2 regions of the Streptosporangium sp. NPDC051023 genome follow, and region 1 is predicted to be linked to the other one. Evidence: riboswitches for the same ligand, from Rfam matches in the RefSeq annotation. Region 1 holds a riboswitch; the other holds the start of a gene.
What was found. A riboswitch is a leader RNA that binds a small molecule or an ion and turns the genes downstream of it on or off. The one in region 1 is predicted to bind glycine.
Positions count from the first base shown of each region.

Region 2: linked by a shared signal. The riboswitch ahead of gcvP (aminomethyl-transferring glycine dehydrogenase) and the one ahead of gcvT (glycine cleavage system aminomethyltransferase GcvT) in region 1 are both predicted to bind glycine.

Region 1 covers NZ_JBFBCE010000018.1:85,012-92,867, reverse strand. The annotation lists gene AB0395_RS14600 (DUF6286 domain-containing protein) at 78-695, shown strand; gene AB0395_RS14595 (hypothetical protein) at 884-2,797, opposite strand; gene AB0395_RS14590 (L-serine ammonia-lyase) at 2,929-4,305, opposite strand; gene gcvH (glycine cleavage system protein GcvH) at 4,394-4,783, opposite strand; gene gcvT (glycine cleavage system aminomethyltransferase GcvT) at 4,780-5,871, opposite strand; glycine riboswitch at 5,905-5,999, opposite strand; glycine riboswitch at 6,000-6,098, opposite strand; gene AB0395_RS14575 (gamma-glutamyl-gamma-aminobutyrate hydrolase family protein) at 6,312-7,007, opposite strand; gene AB0395_RS14570 (3-oxoacyl-ACP reductase) at 7,083-7,847, opposite strand; gene AB0395_RS14565 (aldehyde dehydrogenase family protein) at 7,851-7,856, opposite strand, start outside.
Region 2 covers NZ_JBFBCE010000009.1:59,488-67,343, reverse strand. The annotation lists gene AB0395_RS08280 (CDP-alcohol phosphatidyltransferase family protein) at 1-413, shown strand, start outside; gene AB0395_RS08275 (mannose-1-phosphate guanyltransferase) at 417-2,918, shown strand; gene AB0395_RS08270 (FHA domain-containing protein) at 3,184-3,696, shown strand; gene AB0395_RS08265 (MerR family transcriptional regulator) at 3,723-4,373, shown strand; gene AB0395_RS08260 (bifunctional nuclease family protein) at 4,453-4,923, shown strand; gene AB0395_RS08255 (MerR family transcriptional regulator) at 5,068-5,688, shown strand; glycine riboswitch at 5,703-5,794, shown strand; gene gcvP (aminomethyl-transferring glycine dehydrogenase) at 5,953-7,856, shown strand, end outside.

The sequences.
Region 1 (7,856 bases):
AGGGCGCTTCCAAGATCGTGAAAGTTGCCGCTTCGACCCCGCGCGCGATCACGCGGACGCGTAGACCTGACCAGGTGATGAGTACTCTCCAGGACATCATGGCGGGAACGGGCGGCACGACGGCCGGGGAGCACCTGCACGCGGTCCGCCGCAGGTCGGTGCGGTTGCTACGCCCAGAGAGGAACCCGGCGGGCCTCGCGGTGGCCCTGCTGGCCTCGGCCGGCCTCTCACTGGCCGCCGGTGTGACGGCGGGCCTGGCGATGGGCTCTCCTGTCGGGCGCGTGCCGTACCGGAGGTTCGCCGAGGGGATCGGGGTGGTCAGATGGTCCGACCCCGTGGTTTTCGCCGTGGCGCTGGCCGCGATGGCGGCGGGGGGCGTGCTGCTCATGCTCGCCGCTCTGCCGGGACGGACCCGGCTGGTGCCGCTCGAGTCCGCGGACTCCCGGATGGTGATCGGCCTGACCAGGGCCGGGCTTCGCCGTACGCTGCGGGCGGCGGCCGAGTCGGTCGACGAGGTCGGCAGGGCGCGGGTGCGTCTCGGGGCGCGTGACATCGAGGTCACCGTGTTTACCGACGCCGACCGGACCGGCAACTTGCTGCGCCAGGTGGGCACGGTCGTGGGGGACCGCCTGACAGCCCTGGGCGCGATGTGCGGGGGTGAGGTCGTCGTACGGCTGCGCAGACGGGGGGTCTGATGAAGGCGTATCTGGACAACAGGATCGGTCTGGCTGTCTTTGGGACGGTGCTGGCCGGGGCCGGGCTGTACGCGTTCCTGCGGGGGCAGGGGAGGTTCCACTCCCAGCCGCGCGGCGACCGGATCGCGGGCAGGGGCCTGCCCGCCTACCTGGCGGGGCACGCGTGGCTGGGATGGCTCCTCGCGCTGCTACTGGCGCTGCTGGCGTTGCTGGCGATCAGATGGCTGGTACGCACCCTGGGCTGGGGGCGCCTGGGGGGCCGCACCGGGGCCGGTGCCGCGATGCTGGGAGTCGCGGTTAAAGAAGTCGAAGGGCTCGGCCGAGTCAGCGTCAGGCACGTCAAAGGTGACCGTCTTCGGATCGCGATCACCTGCGGGCCCGCGGCCGACGTCGGCAAACTTGTCGCCCGGCTGAACAAGGACGCGGTCGGGAAGGTTCGCAGGACGGTAGGGGACGAGGACCTCGGGGCGGCCGTCCGCCTGCACGTCCGCTGTCGCTGAGCGGCTGTCGATCCGCCTGTCCATGACCGCTGAGCGGCCGTCCGTCCGCCTGTCCGGGGCTGCTGAGCGGCCGTCCGGCCGCCCGTCCGCTCGCCCGTCCGCTCGCCCGTCCGCTCGCCCGTCCGCTCGCCCGTCCGTGGTCGCCGGCCTCCGCTCCCGCGCCCCGAAGGCCAGCCCCGCCGCCAGGCAGGCGAACGGGACGGCCGGCACCACGTAGCGGTGGTCGAAGGCCGCGATGAAGGGCGGCAGGACCAGCAGCACGGTTCCCACCGCCCACGGCAGCAGCACGGCGCCGCCGAGCCGACGCCAGTTGCGCAGGACGCCGACCAGCCCGAACAGCGCGACCACGGCGAGGAAGGGCCCGCGCAGGAAGCCGAACTCCTGGTAGGCGCGCAGCCACCCGGCGTACGGCTCGACGAGACGGGTCTCGCCGGAGGCGCCCTGGTAGGCGACGGTCAGCTCCTCCGCGGTCTTTCCCTGGGAGGCGGCTCCGCTGGGGAAGGGCCTGGCGGCGTCGGGGAAGACGTAGGCGCTCTGCGGTCCCGGGGTCGGGTAGACCCGGCGGTCCCAGTCGAAGATGTGGGCCACGTCGGCCAGGCCCGCGTTGAGGAAGTCCAGCGGCTGGGCCCTGATGGCCTGGGTGGCGAAGGCACCCGCGAGCCTGTCGCGCTCGGCCCAGGTGCCCTTGATCCGGTTCAGCGGTGAGTTGCCGTCCCAGATGTAGACCGGCGGAGCCTTGCGCTCGCTCACCGGATCTGTCGGGCACAGAGCGGCCTCGGGGCCGGTCGGCTTGATCCTGGCGCAGTCGGCGAAGGTGATCGTGCGTGCCCATAGGAAGGCGTTCCCCCTGGTCAGCCCGTAGTTGCCGTACTCGGACCTGAACCAGGCCGCGTAGCCGCCCAGGCCGATCGCGCAGGCCAGCGCGGCGGCCGTGACCGCTCTCCACCCGGTCCGTCTGATCACCATGCACACCAGCACCACGGCGATCAGCGGCAGCCCGATCGTTCTGGTCGCGGTCGCCGCCGCGAGCAGTAACCCGGTGAGCAGCGCCGCCCAGACCGGCGGCCGCCGCCGCCACATCACCAGCGTGACCGCCGCGACCGCCAGGAACTCCAGCAGCAGATCCGCCATCACGAGGTGTTCGAGCTGGACCTGGTGGACGTCCAGCAGCACGGGGAGCGCGGCGAGCGTCGCCCCCCACCCCGGCAGCCCGCCGAGGCGGCGCAGCAGGAGGTAGACGCAGACCGCCATGGCGAGCCCGAGCAGGTGCTGGAACACGACCACCGCCTGGACGCTGGACAGCGGCCGCAGCGCCCACAGCAGCAGGGAGTAACCGGAGGGGCGCGACTCCATGGGCCGGGGGTCGAGCCCGGCGCCGAGGTAGACGAAGGAGTCGGCCCAGAACCACAGCGCCGGCCGGTAGCCGAGCACGGCCAGCGCGCGGACCCCGGCCCCGGCGAGCAGGGCGACCGCGAAGAGCACGTGGGAGCCGGCGAAGCGCAGCACACGGGGGCCGCGGTGATCGTGGGAGAGGGGGAGCGCGCGGTGGCGGGCACGGCTCCCCGGACGCGTTCCCTCCGGTTCAAGAACCTCCGTCGACACCGCGACCTCCCGAGTCTCAGCGACAGGGTCACCCAGCATAGGCGTGGCACGGGAGGTCACCGAGCGAGATGGTGAAATTTCGGGCTGATTGACTCATTTGTCCGATGGTGCTGGGCCCCCCGGTACGGCGGTCAGCACTCGATGACGTTCACCGCCAGGCCGCCCCGGCTCGTCTCCTTGTACTTGTCGAGCATGTCGCGCCCGGTGTCGCGCATCGTCCTGATCGCCTTGTCCAGGGACACGAAGTGACGGCCGTCGCCGCGCAGCGCGATCCTGGCCGCGGCGATCGCCTTGATCGAGGCGACCGCGTTGCGCTCGATGCACGGGATCTGCACCAGGCCGCCGATCGGGTCGCAGGTCAGCCCCAGGTTGTGCTCGATGCCGATCTCGGCGGCGTTCTCCACCTGCTCCGGGGTACCGCCCAGCGTCTCGGTGAGCCCGGCCGCGGCCATCGAGCACGCCGAGCCGACCTCGCCCTGACAGCCGACCTCCGCCCCCGAGATCGAGGCGTTCTCCTTGAACAGCACGCCGATCGCCCCCGCGGTGAGCAGGAAGCGCACCACCCCGTCGTCGTCGGCGTGTGGGACGAACCGGTCGTAGTAGGTGAGCACGGCCGGGACGATGCCCGCGGCGCCATTCGTCGGGGCGGTGACGATGCGCCCGCCCGCCGCGTTCTCCTCGTTCACCGCCAGGGCGAACAGCGAGACCCAGTCCATCGCGTGCAGCGGGTCCTTCTCCGTGGCCTCGCTCTGCAGCCTCCGGTGAAGCTGGTGGGCCCTGCGCTTGACCTTCAGCCCGCCGGGCAGCACGCCCTCCTTGGCGGTGCCGCGCCTGACGCACTCGGCCATGACGCGCCACAGCTCCAGCAACCGGTCGCGGATCTCCTGCTCCGAACGCCCGAAGGCCTTCTCGTTCTCCAGCATCAGGCCGGAGATCGACAGCCCCGTCTCCGCGCAGTGGCCGAGCAACTCGGCGGCCGTGGTGAAGGGGTACGGAAGGACGGTGTCGTCCGGCTTGATCCGATCGGCTCCGGTGGCGTTCTCGTCGACGACGAAGCCGCCGCCGACCGAGTAGTAGACCTTCTGGCGAAGGATGTCACCCGTTTCGGAGAAGGCGGTGAAGCGCATGCCGTTCGGGTGGTGCGGCAGTGAGATCTTGCGTTCGAAGACGAGGTGCTCGCCGACCACGAAGGGGATCCCGTGGGAGCCGTAGAGCTGGATCGTTCCCGAGGCGCGCATGGCGGCCAGCCGGTCGTCCACGGTGTCGACGTCGACGAGTTCGGGCTTCTCCCCGGACAGACCGAGCAGGACGGCTTTGTCGCTGCCGTGGCCCTTTCCGGTCAGGCCGAGTGAGCCGTAGAGGATCACCTCGACCCTGGCGGTCTTGTCCAGGAGCCCTTCCAGGTCGAGACCGCGGGCGAACTTGTGGGCGGCGGCCATCGGGCCGCCGGTGTGCGAGCTGGACGGGCCGATCCCGATCTTGAAGAGGTCGAAGACGCTGATCGCCATTGATCTGTCCCTGCCTTCATGCCATGTCACATCGCCGTGATCATGCGCGCCGGCGGGCGCGCATGATCACGACACAAGCCAAGAGATTTCAGGATTCGCCCGAAGTGAGCGCGGCGTACTCCTCGGGAGACAGCAGGTCGTCCGGGTCGCCCTCAAGGCGGACGCGGAACAACCAGCCCTCACCGTATGAGTCGCTGTTGACCAGCGAGGGGTCGTCCACAACCGCCTCGTTGACCTCGACGATCTCGCCGCTCACCGGCGCGAAGATGTCGCTCACCGACTTGGTCGACTCGACCTCGCCGACCGCGTCGCCCGCGGTGACCGCCGAACCGACCTCGGGCACCTGCACGTAGACCACGTCACCCAGCGCGTTGGCGGCGTAGGCGGTGATGCCCACGGTCAGGGTCAGGCCGTCGTCGATGCCCGAGATCCACTCGTGTTCCTTGGTGTAGTGCAGGTCCTCGGGAATGTTGCTCACTTTTTCCTCCTGTAGAAAGGCAGTTCAACGACCTCGACCGGCTCGTGGCTACCCCGGATGTCCACGGCCAGGCCTGTGGACAGGTCGTTGTCCACGTAGGCCATGGCGATCGGCCTGCCCAGTGTCTGGGAAGGCGCTCCGCTGGTCACCTCTCCGACGACGGCGCCGCCGTCGGAGAGCACCACCGGATACCCGTGGCGGGGCACCCTGCGGCCGGTCGCGATCAGTCCGACCAGGCGACGGGTCGGCGGGACGTCCTTGAGCGGTTCAAGGGCCTGCCTGCCGACGAAGTCACCGGGCTTGTCAAACCTCACCACACGGCCGAGCCCCGCGTCGAACGGAGTGAGCTCTGCGGACAGCTCGTTGCCGTACAGCGGCATCCCGGCCTCGAGACGGAGGGTGTCGCGCGCGGACAGTCCGGCGGGAAGCAGGCCGTACGGCTCGCCCGCCTTGGTGAGCGCGGCCCAGAGCGGCTCGGCGTCCTGCGCGGCCACGAACAGCTCGAAGCCATCCTCACCGGTGTATCCGGTGCGGGCGATGAGGGCCTCGCGCCCCGCCACGGTCGCGGGCAGGCCCGCGTAGTACTTGAGGTTGTCGAGGTCGGCCTCGGTGAGCTCGCCCAGGATGGCGCGGGCCTTCGGTCCCTGGACCGCGACCAGCGCGTATCGCTCGGAGCGGTCCTCGACCGCGGCGTCGAAGGTCCCGGCGCGCTCGGTGAGCTCGGCGGCGACGCGGGGGTAGTTGGAGGCGTTGGCGACGACCATGAACTCCTCGTCCGCCAGGCGGTAGACGATCAGGTCGTCCAGCACGCCGCCCCGAGGGTCGACGATCATCGTGTAGCGGGCGCGCCCCGGCTCGAGGGCGGAGATGTAGCCGACGAGCGCGTGGTCGAGGGCCTGGCCCGCCTGCGGGCCCGTCACGAAGATCTCGCCCATGTGGGACAGGTCGAACAGGCCCGCCGCCTGGCGGACCGCGTTGTGCTCGGCGGACTCGCTCCCGTAGCGGAGCGGCATCAGCCAGCCCGCGAAGTCGGTCAGCGTCGCGCCGAGAGCCTCGTGGACGCCGCGCAGCGGCGTGGGTCGGGACATGTTCGCACCTCAGACAGGGGTCAGATGAGAGCATCCTCCCCCTCTGTCATGGATGCCTGAGAGCTTCGCCCGTTTTTTGCCGGACTTTCACCTTCGGCGAGGCCTCGGGGCCTGCTTTCCAGAGGGCACCTACCCGCACGGTCCTTTGCCTTGAGAGGTTCGCGGGGAGGGCTTGCTCCTTCAGGGGTCCTGGCCTGGATGTCAGGACGCTCTCCCGCGCGGGATTCATCGGTGTCGTGGCCAGCCTAACCGTACGCGAGGGCCGAGCGAAATCCCCGCGCGGCCACAGTCCCTCGCCGATCTTCTCGCTTCGGTACCTTGCGGGGCCGTGACCGCCGCCGTTTCCGGTCACGGCCCCCGCTCGTTTCCGGTCAGGCTCCCCGTCCCCGCTGGTTCGGCGGCTCCCGTGGGACCGCCTCCTCGCCCACGAGTGACCGCGTTCAGGCGCGGGCGTGCCGTACCAGGGCCTCGAAGAGCGCGGACTCGTCGTCGGCCTCGGGGTGCCACTGGACCGCGAGGGCGAACGGGTGATCCCGCAGCTCGACGGCCTCGACCGTGCCGTCCTCCGCGGTCGCGGTCACGGTCAGGCCGGCGCCGACTCGGTCCACGGCCTGGTGGTGGTAGTGGGCCACCTCGGCCGGGCCGGTGCCAAGGATCTCCGAGGTCAGGCTGCCCGGGGTGGGTTTCACCGGCATCCGGCCGTACCTGCCCGGGGCCGGGGCGTGGTCGCGGCCGCCCACCACGTCGGGCAGGTGCTGGTGCAGGCTGCCACCGAGGGCGACGTTGAGGACCTGCAGCCCCCGGCAGACGCCCAGGAACGGCACGCCCCGCTCCAGCGCCGCCCTGACCAGGCCGAACTCGGCGGTGTCCCGGAACTCGCGGACGTAACCCGTCTGCTCGTGCTGGGCCTGGCCGTACCGTGCCGGATCGACGTCTCCGCCACCGGCCAGGATCAGCCCGTCCAGCCGTTCGACCGCCGTCGCGGGATCGCCCACCGGGGGCAGGATCACCGGCTGGCCGCCCGCGCGGGCCACGTGGTCGACGTAGTTGTACGGCAGGAGCGCGGCGGTCGTCTCCCAGACGGTGAACTTCGCGGGCTCGACGTAACAGGTGACGCCGATGATGGGACGGGACATGATCTCTTTTCTGCCTGATGCCGGGACGTGGGGCGCAGGTCCACGTCCCGGCACGTTCTCGATGACAGCCGATGGCTACAGGGGCGTGACGTAGGCGCCCGAGATGCCGCCGTCGACCAGGAACTCGGAGCCGGTGATGAAGCTCGCGTCGTCCGACGCCAGGAACGCGACCGCGGCGGCGATCTCCGAGGCCTCGGCGAACCGGCCGACCGGGATGTGCACCAGGCGGCGCTGCGCCCGCTCGGGGTCTTTGGCGAACAGCTCCTGTAGCAGCGGTGTGTTCACCGGCCCGGGGCAGAGCGCGTTGACCCTGATCCCCTCCCGGGCGAACTGCACGCCCAGCTCCCTGGACATGGCCAGCACCCCGCCCTTCGACGCGGTGTAGGAGATCTGGCTGGTCGCCGAGCCCATCACCGCCACGAACGACGCGGTGTTGATGATCGATCCCTTGCCCTGGCGGCGCATGTAGGGGATGGCGTGCTTGCAGCACAGGTAGACCGAGGTGAGGTTGACCTCCTGGACCCGCCGCCACGCGTCGAGGCCGGTCTCCAGGATCGAGTCGTCGTCGGGAGGCGAGATGCCCGCGTTGTTGAACGCGACGTCCACGCTGCCGTAGGTGTCGAACGCGGTCTGGAACGTCCTGGCCACGTCGTCCTCGCTGGAGACGTCGGCCTTGACGAACAGGCCTCCGGCCTCGGCCGCCGCCGCCGACCCGCTCGCCTCGTCCAGGTCGACGCACACGACGCGGGCCCCCTCCTCGGCGAACCTCCGCACGGTCGCCAGGCCGATCCCGCTCCCCGCGCCGGTCACGACGGCAACCCGGTCCTGCAAACGCCGCATGCTCTACTC
Region 2 (7,856 bases), on a different contig from region 1:
GCGCCTGGAACCAGACCAGCAGGCTCGGCCGCCTCCTCGATCCGCTGGCCGACCGACTCTACATTCTGGCCACCCTGTTCGGCCTGGCCATGCGTGAGATCATCCCCTGGTGGCTGGCCCTGGCGATCCCGCTGAGGGACGTCATGCTGCTGGGCATCCCGCTCATCCTGCGCCGTCTCGGGTACGGCCCCGCCCTGCCCGTGCACTTCCTCGGCAAGGCCGCGACCGCCAACCTGCTCTACGCCTTCCCCCTCCTCTTCCTCGCCCACCACGACTCCTGGTACGCCGGGCCCGCCCGGATCGTCGGGTGGTCGCTCGCGATCTGGGGCACCGGCCTGTACTGGTGGTCAGGGGTTCTGTATTGGGTACAGGTGCGTCAGCTCATACGAGGAGCTGGACGCCTTAAGAGGTGATTTGTGAAGGCCGTCGTGATGGCGGGCGGGGAAGGAACACGGCTTCGGCCGATGACCGCGAACCAGCCCAAACCACTGCTACCTGTGATCAACCGGCCGATCATGGAGCACGTGCTGCGCCTGCTGAAGCGGCACGGGTTCACCGAGACCGTGGTGACCGTGCAGTTCCTGGCGGCACTGGTCCGCAACTACTTCGGCGACGGTGACGAGCTCGGCATGAGCCTGTACTACGCCACCGAGGACACCCCGCTCGGTACCGCGGGCAGCGTGAAGAACGCCGCCGACAAGCTCAGGGACGACCGTTTCCTGGTCATCTCCGGCGACGCGCTCACCGACATCGACCTCACCGACATGATCCGTTTCCATCGCGAGAACGGCGCGCTGGTCACCATCGGGCTGAAGCGCGTCCCCAATCCGCTGGAGTTCGGCATCGTCATCGTCGACGACCACGGCAGGGTCGAGCGCTTCCTGGAGAAGCCCACCTGGGGGCAGGTCTTCTCCGACACCGTCAACACGGGCATCTACGTGATGGAGCCGGAGGTCCTCGACGAGATCGCGGCGGGCGAGTCCGTCGACTGGTCCGCGGACGTCTTCCCCCGGCTGCTGGCGCAGGGCGCCCCGCTGTACGGCTACATTGCCGACGGCTACTGGGAGGACGTCGGCACCCACGAGAGCTACCTCAAGGCGCAGGCCGACGTGCTGTCGGCGCGGGTCAGGGTGGACACGGACGCCTTCGAGGTCTCACCGGGCGTCTGGGTGGCGGAGGGCGCCTCCGTCGATGCGGACGCCGTGCTCAAGGGCCCCCTCTACATCGGCGACTACGCCAAGGTCGAGGCAGGGGCCGAGTTGCGCGAGTACACCGTGCTGGGCAGCAACGTGGTGGTACGCGAGGGGGCCTTCCTGCACCGTGCCGTCATCCACGACAACGTCTATGTCGGGCCGAGCGCCCATCTGCGCGGCTGCGTCATTGGCAAGAACACCGATCTGATGACCGGGGTGAGGATCGAGGAGGGCGCCGTCGTCGGCGACGAGTGCATCATCGAGGCCGAGGCCTATGTCTCCTCCGGAGTCAAGGTCTACCCGTTCAAGACCATCGAGGCGGGCGCGGTCGTCAACACCAGCGTCATCTGGGAGCCGAGGGGCCAGCGCAACCTGTTCGGCCCGCGCGGGGTCTCCGGCCTCGTCAACGTGGAGATCACCCCTGAACTGTGCGTACGGCTCGCCAGCGCGTACGCGACCACCCTGAAGAAGGGCGCCTCGGTCATCACCTCGCGGGACTCCTCCCGTGCCGCCAGGGCGCTGAAGCGGGCCGTGATCAGCGCGCTGAACGCCAGCGCGATCAACGTACTCGACCTGGAGGCCGCCCCGCTGCCGGTCTCGCGCTTCCACACCGCCAGGGAGAGCGCCGTCGGCGGGATCGCACTGCGTACCACCCCGGGTGATCCGCAGAGCGTGGACATCGTCTTCATGGACGAGCACGGCGCCGACCTCTCCCAGGGGGCACAGCGGAAGCTGGAGCGGGTCTTCTCCCGCCAGGAGTTCCGCCGTGCCTTCCCCGGAGAGATCGCCGAGCTCAGCTTCCCCGCGAGGGCGGTTGAGGGCTACACCCACGAGTTGCTGCGCTGCGTGGACATCACCGGGGTCCGCGACGCCGACATGAAGGTCGTGGTCGACTGCGCGGGCGGCACCTCCTCGCTGGTCCTGCCCAGCCTCCTCGGCAGGGTCGGTGTCGAGGTGCTCACCGTCAACAACCGCCTGGACGACGCCTCGCCGACCGAGACCCTCGCCGAGCGCCGTCGGGCCCTGCAACGCCTCTCTGAGCTCGTCAGCTCCTCGCGGGCGGCCTTCGGCGTACGGTTCGACCCCGTGGGGGAGCGGGTCGCGCTCGTCGATGAGATGGGCCAGCTGATTAGCGAGGAACGCGCTCTGCTGGTGGTGCTCGACCTGGTCGCGGCCGAACGGCGCGGCGGCAGGGTCGCGCTGCCGGTCACCACGACCCGGGTGGCCGAGCAGGTCTCCCGCTTCCACGGGGTGCAGGTCGAGTGGACCTCGACCGCGCTCGACGCGCTGACCGCCTCGGCCAGGGGACATGGCATGATCTTCGCCGCCGACGGGCGCGGCGGCTTCGTGGTGCCCGAGTTCGGCCCGACCGTGGACGGCCTGGCGGTGTTCCTGCGCCTGCTCGGCCTGGTCGCCAGGACCCGCCTGTCGCTTAGCCAGATCGACGCCAGGATCCCCGAGGCCAAGCTGCTGCGCCGTACGGTCCCGACTCCGTGGGCGGCCAAGGGCGTGGTGATGCGCTCGGTCATCGAGGCCGCCGAGCTCTACCGCATAGACACCACGGACGGGGTGCGTGTCGTGGCGGATGACGGCAGCTGGGCGCTGGTGCTGCCGGACCCGGCCGAGGCCGTCACCCACCTGTGGGCCGAGGCCGGGGACGTCGACTCGGCGCAGAGCCTGCTGGAACACTGGGCCAGGGTCGTCGAGGACGCGGCGGCCAGCTGAGGGGCGGACCGGGGCGGGCCGCGTGATCCGCCGCCATGGCGGAGCGAGTGCGAAAACCCAGCGCGGCGGCATGGACCGGGGCGCCGCCCGACGGTAGCTTTGTCACCGACCGAACCCGCGGTCGAGCGTCGGACTTGATCTTTCTGTCTCCTCGGTGTATGTTGCGGCATTCGCAGTCTGAGCAAATACTTGAGAAGCGATGAAGCGAGGCGCGCATCACTGAGTACCGTTGCCGCGTCTTCGCGGTAGGAGGCCGAGCCGATCGATGCCGAGCGTCTACTGCACGCAGTGCGGTCATGCCAACCCTGAGGATGCCCGTTTCTGTTCACGATGCGGGTCGCCGCTGAGCAGGTCCGATACCCCGGGAGACAGCACTTCGACGATCTCCCTGTCCGGGATCGAGGCCTACGAGGCGGAGACTGGAGAGACGCTTCTCGCCGAACGGCAGGCCGTCGAGCAATTGCCCCCGGGCACCGCCCTGCTCGTCGCCATGCGTGGTCCGAACGCGGGTAGCCGTTTTCTGCTGGACAGCGACCTGACCACCGTGGGCCGCCATCCCGAGAGCGACATCTTCCTCGACGACATCACCGTCTCGCGCCGCCACGTCGAGTTCTACCGGCGCGGTGGCGGGGTGTTCACCGTTCGCGACGTCGGCAGCCTCAACGGCACCTACGTCAACCGCGAGCGTATCGAGGAGGTTCCGCTCTACGGCGGCGACGAGGTGCAGATCGGTAAGTTCCGGCTGGTCTTCCTCACCCGTGGCGCCGCTGGAGGATGATGAGCTCCCAGGCGGCTCGTTCGCACATGAGCATCGGGGAGGTGCTCACCCTCCTGCAGGGTGAGTTCCCCGACGTCAGCATCTCCAAGATCCGTTTCCTGGAGGGCGAGGGGCTGATCGAGCCGGAGCGCAGCCCTTCCGGCTACCGGAAGTTCAGCTACGCCGACGTCGAGCGGTTGCGCTACATCCTCAGCGAGCAGCGTGACCGCTACCTGCCGCTGCGTGTGATCAAGGATCGGCTCGAGGCGGCGGCCCGCGAGGAGCGCCCCGTCGCCCGTCCGCGCGCCATCCCCGACGAGGCGCCCCCCGAGGTCCGCCTCACCCGCGAGGAACTGCTCACCGCCGCCGAGCTCGACGAGGAGACCCTCGCCGAGCTCGAGGATTTCGGCCTGCTGGCCGCCGTCGCCCGTTACTACGACGCCGAGGCGCTGGCCGTGGCCCGCAGCGTCGGGGCTCTGGCCGCCTTCGGGCTGAGAGCGCGCCACCTGAGGGTCGTCAAGGCCGCGGCCGAGCGGGAGGCGGGCCTCGTCGAGCAGGCCGTCGCGCCGTTGCTGCGCCGCAGGGGACCCGGTGCGATCGACCGGGCGGATGAGACCGCCAGGGAGATTTCCGGTCTTCTACTGGAATTGCATGCTTCACTCCTGCGTTCCGCCGTGCGTGGGGTCTTGGGCCGGTGAGAACCTGACCAGGCACTCGTGCCCTCACGAGTGTTACGTTGAACAAACCGGTCGTAATCCAGCGAAGACGGAGCAGCCCGTGTTGCAGATGGAGGTCGTGGGCGTTCGGGTTGAGATGCCCTCAAACCAGCCTATTGTCCTGCTGAAGGAGGCACATGGGGAGCGTTACCTGCCGATCTGGATCGGCATGACAGAGGCGACGGCCATCGCCATGGCCCAGGCCGAAGAGCCGCCGCCCCGGCCACTCACCCATGACCTCTTCCGCGACGTGCTCGACGCGCTCGGCGTTCGGCTGAGCACCGTGAACATCGTCGCACTCCGTGACGGGATCTTCTTTGCCGATCTCGTTTTCTCCAACGGGGTCGAGGTGAGCGCCCGTCCCTCCGACTCCATAGCCCTGGCACTGCGTACGGGCGCCCGCATCTTCGCCAGTGAGGAGGTCGTCAGGGAGGCAGGGGTGATCATTCCCGATGACCAGGAGGACGAGGTGGAGAAGTTCAGGGAGTTCCTTGACACGATCACACCCGAGGACTTCGGTCGCGCAGGGTAGGAATTTCGGTGCATTTACGCTTCACGACGCGCCGAGTGGGGTCGTTGACTGATCTTGGTCCCGGTCCTACGGTGCAAGTGAAACCCGTGGCCGTGCGCAAACCCCCAGATCAGGCCACGGGATGAGAGAAAGCCGGAGGTCCGCGTGGCGGTCAGCAGCGGCGAGGGTAGAAACGCCGACCAGGATGACCCGGAACGACGCCAGTCGGCACGTCAGCGCGCGGGTGAAGAGGGTCTGCTGTTTGATGGGCAACCGGTGAAACTGCCCGCCGACATCGGATACCGCGGCCCCACGGCCTGTGCCGCGGCCGACATCACCTATCGGCAACTGGACTACTGGGCGCGCACCGGCCTGGTCGAGCCGACGGTGAGAGCCGCCCACGGGTCGGGTTCCCAGCGGCTGTACGGCTTCCGCGACATCCTGGTGCTCAAGGTCGTCAAGCGGCTGCTCGACACGGGCGTGTCCCTCCAGCAGATCCGCATCGCGGTCCAGCACCTGCGCGACCGCGGGGTCAACGACCTCGCCCAGATCACCCTCATGAGCGACGGGGTGAGCGTCTACGAGTGCACCTCGCCCGACGAGGTCATCGACCTGCTTCAGGGGGGTCAGGGTGTCTTCGGCATCGCGCTCGGCCGGGTCTGGCAGGAGGTGGAGGGCTCTCTAGCAGACCTTCCCGGAGAGCGTGCGGAGTCGGACCAGGGCCCTTTAGGCGATCACCACGCGGATGAGCTGGCCCGCCGTCGTAGGGCTCGCCGCACCGGGTAAGGTTGGTGTGCTGCTGACTCTGCGCGGGAGAGACCCCGACGCGATCGGGGCGCCGAAGGAGCAACCTCCCCGGAATCTCTCAGGCACCCGGTACCGCATGGACGAGGCGACTCTGGAAAGCAGGTGCGCTCGCCAGGCGCGCCTCACCGACGGTGAAAGCCTCCTGCGGCAGGGAGGTGAAACTCTCAGGTCGCGATGACAGAGGGGGAGATCCGGCATACGCCCGCGCCCAGCGCCGGTCTCCAACGCCTCGGGAGGCTTCCCATGACCGACCTGTCACCGCTCAGCGAGCTCACCCCTCCGCCGTTCGCCACCCGCCACATCGGGCCTGCCGACGCCGACCAGGCCCGCATGCTCGAGGCGGTCGGATTCGCCTCGACCGCCGACCTGGTCGCGGTGACCGTTCCCGAGGCCATCAGGGCGAAGGATCGGCTGAAACTGCCGCCCGCCGCGAGTGAGACCGAGGCCATCGCCGAACTGCGCGCCCTCGCCGGGCGCAATACCGTGCTCACCTCGATGATCGGCCTGGGGTATCACGACACGATCACTCCGGCCGTCATCCGCCGCAACCTCCTGGAGAACCCGGGCTGGTACACCGCCTACACCCCGTACCAGCCGGAGATCTCCCAGGGCCGCCTCGAGGCCCTGATCAACTTCCAGACGGTCGTCTCCGACCTGACCGCGCTCGACGTTGCCGGAGCCTCCCTGCTGGACGAGGCGACCGCGGCCGCCGAGGCGATGACGCTGGCCCGTAGGGCGGGCCGTACCTCGTCGAACGTGTTCGTGGTCGACGCGGACGCGCTGCCGCAGACCAAGGCCGTGCTGCGCACCAGGGCCGAGCCGCTCGGCATCGAGCTGGTCGAGAGCGATTTCACCGCGGAGCTCCCCGAGTGCTTCGGCGTGCTCGTGCAGTACCCGGGCGGCAGCGGCCGGATCAGGGACTTCCGCGCCGTCGCGGACGCCGCCCACGCGCGTGGCGCCCAGGTGATCGCCGCCGCTGACCTGCTCGCCCTCACCCTGCTCGCCGCCCCCGGCGAGGTCGGCGCCGACATCGCGATCGGCTCCTCGCAGCGCTTCGGCGTCCCGCTGGGCTTCGGCGGTCCGCACGCGGCCTACATGGCGGTCCGTGACGGCCTGCAGCGGCAGATGCCGGGCCGCCTGGTTGGCGTCTCCCAGGACGCCGACGGGCGCCCCGCCTACCGGCTCGCGTTGCAGACCCGCGAGCAGCACATTCGCAGGGAGAAGGCGACCAGCAACATCTGTACCGCGCAGGTGCTGCTCGCGGTGATCGCGGGCATGTACGCCGTCTACCACGGCCCAGAGGGCCTGCGCAGGATCGCCAGGCGCGTTCACCGGCACGCCGTCGTGCTCGCCGCGGGCCTGCGCCACGGCGGTGTCGAGGTCGTCCACGACGACTTCTTCGATACCGTGCTCGCCCGGGTGCCGGGCCGCGCGGCCCAGATCGTCGCCGTGGCCCGCGACAACGGGGTCAACCTGCGTCTGGTCGACGCCGACCACGTCGGCGTCACCTGCGACGAGAGGACCGAACTGCTCCACCTGGAGCTGGTCCTGGCCGCCTTCGAGGTCAGCGGCGCCGTCCTGACCGACCTGGACGCGGCCACCCACGACGCGCTGCCCGCCCACCTGGCGCGCGTCGGCGACTACCTCACCCACCCGGTGTTCCACAGCCACAGGTCCGAGACGGCCATGCTGCGCTATCTGCGCAGACTCCAGGACAAGGACATCGCGCTCGACCGGTCGATGATCCCGCTGGGCTCCTGCACCATGAAGCTCAACGCGACCACCGAGATGGAGCCGATCACCTGGCCCGAGTTCGCCGGGTTGCACCCTTACGCCCCCGAGGACCAGGCCGCCGGCTACGCGGAGCTGGTCGGGGAACTGGAAGGCTGGCTGGCCGAGGTCACCGGCTACGACGCCGTCTCCATTCAGCCGAACGCGGGCTCCCAGGGCGAGTTCGCCGGTCTGCTGGCGATCCGCGCCTACCACAAGGCGCGCGGCGACTCCGGCCGCGACGTCTGCCTGATCCCGTCGTCGGCGCACGGGACGAACGCCGCCAGTGCGGTCATGGCGGGCATGCGCGTCGCGGTGGTCGCCTGCGACGACAACGGCAACGTGGACCTCGACGACCTCAACGTCAAGATCGACAA